One region of the Micrococcus sp. Mcc28 genome, then DNA from elsewhere that is predicted to be linked to it. Evidence: predicted binding sites of a transcription regulator. Region 1 holds the regulator's gene; each other region holds the start of a gene.
What was found. The regulator HrcA, encoded in region 1, represses chaperone genes, less so after heat shock. The targets are predictions, from matches to a motif close to TTNGCACTCGNNNNNNNCGAGTGCNAA.
Positions count from the first base shown of each region.

Region 2: the regulator HrcA is predicted to act here: its motif matches at 1,560-1,586, upstream of groES (co-chaperone GroES).
Region 3: the regulator HrcA is predicted to act here: its motif matches at 1,296-1,322, upstream of groL (chaperonin GroEL).

Region 1 is NZ_JALJRH010000020.1:18,074-20,337, reverse strand. It holds gene NR073_RS09940 (DUF3097 family protein) at 1-668, opposite strand, end outside; gene hrcA (heat-inducible transcriptional repressor HrcA) at 839-1,852, shown strand; gene dnaJ (molecular chaperone DnaJ) at 1,928-2,264, shown strand, end outside.
Region 2 is NZ_JALJRH010000007.1:99,323-101,586, reverse strand. It holds gene groL (chaperonin GroEL) at 1-978, opposite strand, end outside; gene groES (co-chaperone GroES) at 1,087-1,383, opposite strand; gene NR073_RS05480 (hypothetical protein) at 2,025-2,264, shown strand, end outside.
Region 3 is NZ_JALJRH010000003.1:18,790-21,053, forward strand. It holds gene NR073_RS01965 (DUF3263 domain-containing protein) at 1-139, shown strand, start outside; gene NR073_RS01970 (LytR C-terminal domain-containing protein) at 143-1,135, shown strand; gene groL (chaperonin GroEL) at 1,456-2,264, shown strand, end outside.

The DNA.
Region 1 (2,264 bases):
ACGGGCCACGCGGGGATGCCGAGGACGGAGGGCTTGATGACCTGCCAGACGTCCACGTAGGGGTGACCGAGGATGAGCACGTTGCCCGCGGCCCCCGGCACGCGCATGGCCTCGGCCGCGAGGCGCTCCTCCTTGGACCCGGTGACGAGGTGGTCCACGAGGATCCCGAGCCGGCGCCGCGGACCGGGGGCGAACGCACGGATCGCCCCGGCGAGGTCGTCCACGCCGTGCAGGGGCTCCACGACGATGCCCTCGAGGCGCAGGTCCTCGCCCCACACCTTCTCCACCAGCTCGGCGTCGTGCACGCCCTCCACCCAGATGCGAGAGGCGCGAGCGGTGCGGGCCCGCGCCCCCTCGACCCGTCGCGAGCCGGAGGCGGTGCGGGCCGGCGCCGCCGGGGCCGCGGCGGTCGGGGGGACCAGGGTCACGGGCTCGCCGTCGATCCAGAAGCCGCCGCCGAGGGGGAAGCCGCGGCGCACGCCGCGACGGTCCTCCAGGACCACCACGTGCACGCCGCCGGAGCGCTCGATGCCGATCACGGCCCCGGTGAACCCGGAGGCCACGTCCTCGACCACCGTGCCGGGGGTGGCGGGCACATCGGGGACGGTCCGGGCGGGGCGGCGCGTCAGGTCGTCGTGGCCCGCGGGGCCCCAGCTGCTCCAGTCCATGGGAGAGCACGGTAGCAACGGGGGCGGGCGATCACCGTGAGCGAAGCCGTGCGGGCCGGTCGGGTCGTCCCCCGGGTCGGACGGTAGCATTGGCACTTGACCCGCCGGAGTGCCAGCCAGGGGCACCTCCGGGGTCGCCCCGGATCCCGACGGACCAGAGGAGGACCGAGATGTCGGAGCAGCCCCGCCGCCTGCAGGTGCTCCAGGCGATCGTGGAGGACTACGTGGCGCTGCGCGAGCCCGTGGGCTCCAAGGCGCTCGTGGAACGGCACGCCCTGGGCGTGTCCTCCGCGACCGTGCGCAACGACATGGCTGCGCTCGAGGAGGAGGGCCTCATCGTGGCCCCGCACACCTCCGCCGGGCGCGTCCCCACGGACAAGGGCTACCGCGTGTTCGTCGACCGCCTCTCCGAGGTGAAGCCGCTGTCCCCGGCCGAGCGCCGGGCCGTGCGGACCCTGCTGGATCCGGAGACGGACACCGAGCACATGATGGAGTCCACGGTGCGCCTCCTGGCCCAGCTGACCCAGCAGGTCGCCGTCGCGCAGTTCCCCCACGAGGACGGCTCCACGATCCGCCACCTCGAACTGGTCTCCCTCGCGCCCACGCGCGTGCTCGTGGTCCTCATCCTGTCCACGGGGCGGGTGGACCAGCGGCACGCCGTGCTGGACCGTCCGGTCGAGGAGGCGGAGCTGTCCGTGCTCCGCGGCCTCCTGCTGGACGCCCTGCTGGGGCTCGGTCCGGTGCAGGCGGCTACCGTGGTGGACGACGTCGTCACCCGGGTCCGCCCGGAGCACCGGCAGTCCGCCGCCCTCGTGGCCGCGGCCGTCCACGACCTGCTCGAGGCCGGCCGGCAGGACCGCATCGTCCTGGCCGGCACCGCCAACCTGGCCCGCTCCCCGGGGGACTTCGGCGCGTCCATCGGGCCGATCCTGGAGGCGCTCGAGGAGCAGGTGGTGCTGCTGCGCCTGCTCACGGAGATGGAGCAGGACGCCCACGGGGTGTCCGTGCGGATCGGCTCCGAGAACGCCGGATCGCTCGCGGACACCTCGGTGGTCGCGGCCGCCTACGGCCCCGGCGCCGTGGCGAAGGTCGGTGTCATCGGCCCGACCCGGATGGACTATCCGGGCACCATGGCCGCCGTCCGGGCGATCGCCCGCTATCTCTCCCGCATCCTGACCACCTGACGCGCCTCCGCGCGTCCTGGCGGGCCCCGTCCCGCATCGCCCCACGTCCCGCTCTCCCCGAGAGGAATCCCCACCGTGACCGACCACTACGAGACGCTCGGCGTCAGCCGTGACGCCAGCACCGAGGAGATCCGCCGCGCCTACCGCAAGCTCGCGCGCACCCACCACCCGGACGTCAACCCCGACCCGGAGGCGGCCGAGCAGTTCAAGCGCATCTCCCACGCCTACGAGGTGCTCTCGGACGAGGGCCGGCGCCGGGCCTACGACACGACGGGCAACGAGAACGGCCAGGCCGGCTTCCCGGGCGGCTTCGGCGGGACGGGCGGCTTCGGGGGCTTCGCCGACATCTTCGAGACCTTCATGAACGCCGCCGGCCAGGGCGGCCGCGGCGGCCCCGCCAGCCGCGCCCGCC
Region 2 (2,264 bases), on a different contig from region 1:
CTCGTCCTTGGTGACGGTGATGCGGCGGGCGGAGCCGAGCACGTCCAGGTCGGCCTGCTCGAGCTTCATGCCGAGGTCCGGGGAGACGACCTGGGCGCCGGTGAGGATCGCGATGTCCTGCATCATGGCCTTGCGGCGGTCGCCGAAGCCCGGGGCCTTGACGGCCACGACGTTCAGGGTGCCGCGGATCTTGTTGACCACGAGGGTGGACAGGGCCTCGCCCTCGACGTCCTCGGCGATCACGAACAGCGGCTTGTTGGCCTGCAGGACCTTCTCCAGCAGGGGCAGCAGCTCCTGCACGTTGGAGATCTTGCCCGAGTTGATCAGGACGTAGGCGTCCTCGAGCACGGCCTCCTGACGCTCGGCGTCGGTGACCATGTACGGGGACAGGAAGCCCTTGTCGAACTGCATGCCCTCGGTGACGTCCAGCTCGGTGGAGGTCGTGGAGGACTCCTCGATGGTGATGACGCCGTCGGTGCCGACCGTGTCGAACGCGCGGGCCAGCAGCTCGCCGACCTCGTCGTTCTGGGCCGAGATGGCGGCCACGTGGGCCACCTCCTGGCCCTCGACCGGGCGGGCGTTCTCCTGCAGGCGCCGCTCGACGGCGGCCACGGCCACCTCGATGCCCTTCTTGACCTCGCCCGGCGCGGCGCCGGCGGCGACCTGGCGCATACCCTCGTTCACGAGGGCCTGGGCCAGCACGGTGGCGGTGGTGGTGCCGTCGCCCGCGATGTCGTTGGTCTTGGTGGCGACCTCCTTGGCGAGCTGGGCGCCCATGTTCTCGTACGGGTCCTCCAGCTCCACCTCACGGGCGATCGTGACGCCGTCGTTGGTGATGGTGGGGGCGCCCCACGCCTTGTCGAGCACCACGTTGCGACCCTTGGGGCCGAGGGTGACCTTGACGGTGTCGGCGAGCTTGTCGATGCCGGCCTGGAGGGCGCGGCGTGCGTCGTCGTTGAAAGCCAGCTGCTTGGCCATGACGGACGCTCCTTTCGTTCAGGGAGTCAGGGGGTGCGGGGACGCGAGGGGCCCGGGGCGCGCGCACCGGTGCGGTGCGCGCCGCTCACCGGGCCCGTCGCGGCGGGGTCACTTGGTGACGACGGCCAGCACGTCGCGGGCGGAGAGCACCAGGTACTCCTCGCCGCCGACCTTGACCTCGGTGCCGCCGTACTTGGAGTACAGCACCACGTCACCCTCGGCGACGTCGACCGGCACGCGGTTGCCGTTCTCGGCGACCCGGCCCGGGCCCACGGCCACGACCTGGCCCTCCTGCGGCTTCTCCTTGGCGGTGTCCGGGATCACGAGGCCCGACGCGGTGGTCTGCTCGGCCTCCAGGGGGCGGACAACGATGCGATCCTCAAGGGGCTTGATGGAGACAGACATGCTGCACACTCCTTCTTCGTCGACGTGCGGCTCCGGCGGGCTCGCCGGACCGCTGATGCTGTGGTCTGCGGGTGCGCCACGGGCGTCAGACCCTCCGTCGTCGCGGTGCCGGACGGTCCACCTCGGGCATTGGCACCCGGTACCCCCGAGTGCCAGTGCCCACTCTACTCCGGGTTCTGGCACTCCTTCAACATGAGTGCCAGCCGTGTCCCCGCCGTCCGCCGTGGGCGGAGGGCGCGGGGCGCGGTGCGGTGGGATGCCGTGGGGCGGCGGGCGGGGCGGGTTCCGGGCCCGGGCCCGGGAGCATACGGAGTGGTCACGACTGCGGCCCGCAACCTGTCCCTCCCCCACTCCCCGCCCTCCCCCCTCCCCCCTCCGTGGGCAGAAACCACACCCCCGCCCATCGCGTGGGCAGCATCCGCAGGTTTTCGATCTCCGTGGGCAGAAGCGCCCTCTCTTCTGCCCACGGATGTTGCGTGGGCGGAACTCCTCGCAGTTCTGCCCACCGAGCCATGACGACGTCGTCCCGGCGGGACAACCGGCCGCCGCCGAGTCCTGCACAGCCGGCCCACCCCGCGCCGGTGTGCACAGACACGCGGCCCGCCCGGCCGTCGTCAGGCCGACCGCGTCAAGGTCGACCCATGTCCTTCGCCCCCGATCTCCCCCTCGTCCCCGTCTTCACCACCCGCGACGTGCTCGAACGCGGTCTGCCGCCCAGCCGGGTGCGGCGGTCCGACGTCCTCCGCCTCGCCCGCGGCATCCACCGTCGCCGTGACATGCCGCTGCGCACCTGGGAGTCTGCCGGGCTCCCGCCGCCGCACCACGGGGTCGGCCTCGACCTGCTGACCGCCCTCCTGCGGTCCCGTCCCGACGCCGTTCTC
Region 3 (2,264 bases), on a different contig from region 1:
GCTGGACCGTGAGGCCGCCCTGGCCTACCGACCCCTGCTGGTCACGCGGCTGCTGCGCAAGCGCGGCACCCGCAGCCGGGCCCGGAGGGGACCCGCGGATCCGGCGCCGTCCACGCCCGCTTCCCGCCAGGAGAACTGACCCATGGCCTACCAGCCCGACCGCTTCGACGAGGTCCCCGAGTACACGGACCAGCGCGGCGCGCACCGCGAGTCCTTCGCCGCCGCCGGCGCGACCGCCACGGGCGGGGGTCGCCGCCTGAGCCCGCTGCTCTGGGTGGCCGGCCTCGTCCTGCTCGCCGGCCTGTTCGTGGGCGTCGTCCTGCCGTGGCTCACCGGTGACCGCTCGGAGCCCGTCGCCGCCGAGAGCTCGACGACGGCCCCGGCGGCCGAGACGTCGACGTCGGCGTCGGCGTCGGCGTCGTCCGAGTCCTCCTCGGCGTCCTCCGCGTCGGCGTCGACTGCACCCGCGACCGAGTCCCCCACCCCGTCCGAGGACGCGGCGGAGGCGTCCCGTTCCGCGGCCGCGGCCGAGTCCTCGCGGGCGGCGCAGGAGGCGGCCGCCGCCGAGGCCGCCGAGTCCTCTCGAGCCGCCGCCGAGGCCGCCGAGGCCGCCGAGTCGTCCCGTGCCGCCGCCGCGGCACAGGCGGCGGAGGCCTCGCGTTCCGAGGCCGCCGCGCAGTCCGCAGAGGCGTCTCGGTCGGCGGCGGCCGCCCAGGCGGCGGAGTCCTCGCGCGCCGCCGCGTCCCGTTCGGCCGCCCAGGCGGCGGAGTCCTCGCGCGCCGCCGCGTCCCGTTCGGCTGCCGCGGCGGACGCCTCGCGCTCGCAGTCCGCGGCCGCGTCGAGCTCTCGTGCGGCCGCGCAGTCCGCGGCCGTGCGCGGCACCCACGTCACCGTGTACAACGCGACCCGTACCCAGGGCCTCGCCGCCTCCTACGCGCAGCGGCTCACGAGCGCCGGCTACACCTCGGTGGACGCGAAGAACTGGAGCGGCTACGGCATCCAGTCCTCCACCGTCCTGTACAACGGCTCGGCCAACAAGGCCGCCGCCGAGGCGGTCGGCAAGGAGCTCGGCTTCCCGGTCATGCAGACCCCGAACCTGCAGGTGAACGGCGTCGCGGTGGTCGTCACCGGCTGACCCGCCCGCCGTGCGGCCGTGCCGGACGCGCACCCTTCCCGGCCCCCCGGCGGGGCGCCTCCCGAGGCGTTCTGCCGGGGGCCGTCCGCCGTCCGCGGAAGAGCGGGCTCCCGCACCGCGGACCCTTTGCACTCTCCCGGTGCGAGTGCTCATAATGGGGTTAGCACTCCGAAGGCGCGACTGCCAGCCGTACCCCGGTCGGTCCGGCGCCGTGGAGGAGGACCTGTCCACCGATGAGGCCCCCAGGGGCCGTCCGTCGCGGGCATCGGCGCGGGTCAGCCACCAGAAGTAGGAAGCCGACGTACAGAAAGGACCTGCACATGGCCAAGACCATCGCATTCGACGAAGAGGCCCGCCGCGGCCTGGAGAAGGGCCTGAACACCCTGGCCGACGCCGTGAAGGTGACCCTCGGCCCCCGCGGCCGCAACGTGGTGCTGGAGAAGAAGTGGGGCGCCCCCACCATCACCAACGACGGCGTCTCCATCGCCAAGGAGATCGAGCTCGAGGACCCGTACGAGAAGATCGGCGCGGAGCTCGTCAAGGAGGTCGCCAAGAAGACCGACGACGTCGCCGGCGACGGCACCACCACCGCCACCGTGCTGGCCCAGGCGCTGGTCCGCGAGGGCCTGCGCAACGTGGCCGCGGGCGCCGACCCGCTGTCCCTGAAGCGCGGCATCGAGAAGGCCGTGGAGGCCGTCACCTCTGAGCTGCTCTCCGCCTCCCGCGAGATCGAGACCAAGGACCAGATCGCGGCCACCGCCTCGATCTCCGCCGCGGACAAGCAGATCGGCTCCCTCATCGCCGAGGCCCTGGACAAGGTCGGCAAGGAGGGCGTCATCACCGTCGAGGAGTCCAACACCTTCGGCCTCGAGCTCGAGCTCACCGAGGGCATGCGCTTCGACAAGGGCTACATCTCCGGTTACTTCGTGACCGACGCGGACCGCCAGGAGGCCGTCCTCGAGGATCCCTACATCCTCATCGTCAACTCGAAGATCTCCTCCGTGAAGGACATGGTGGCGATCCTCGAGAAGGTCATGCAGTCGGGCAAGCCGCTGCTGATCATCGCCGAGGACGTCGAGGGCGAGGCCCTGGCCACCCTCGTGGTCAACAAGATCCGCGGCACCTTCAA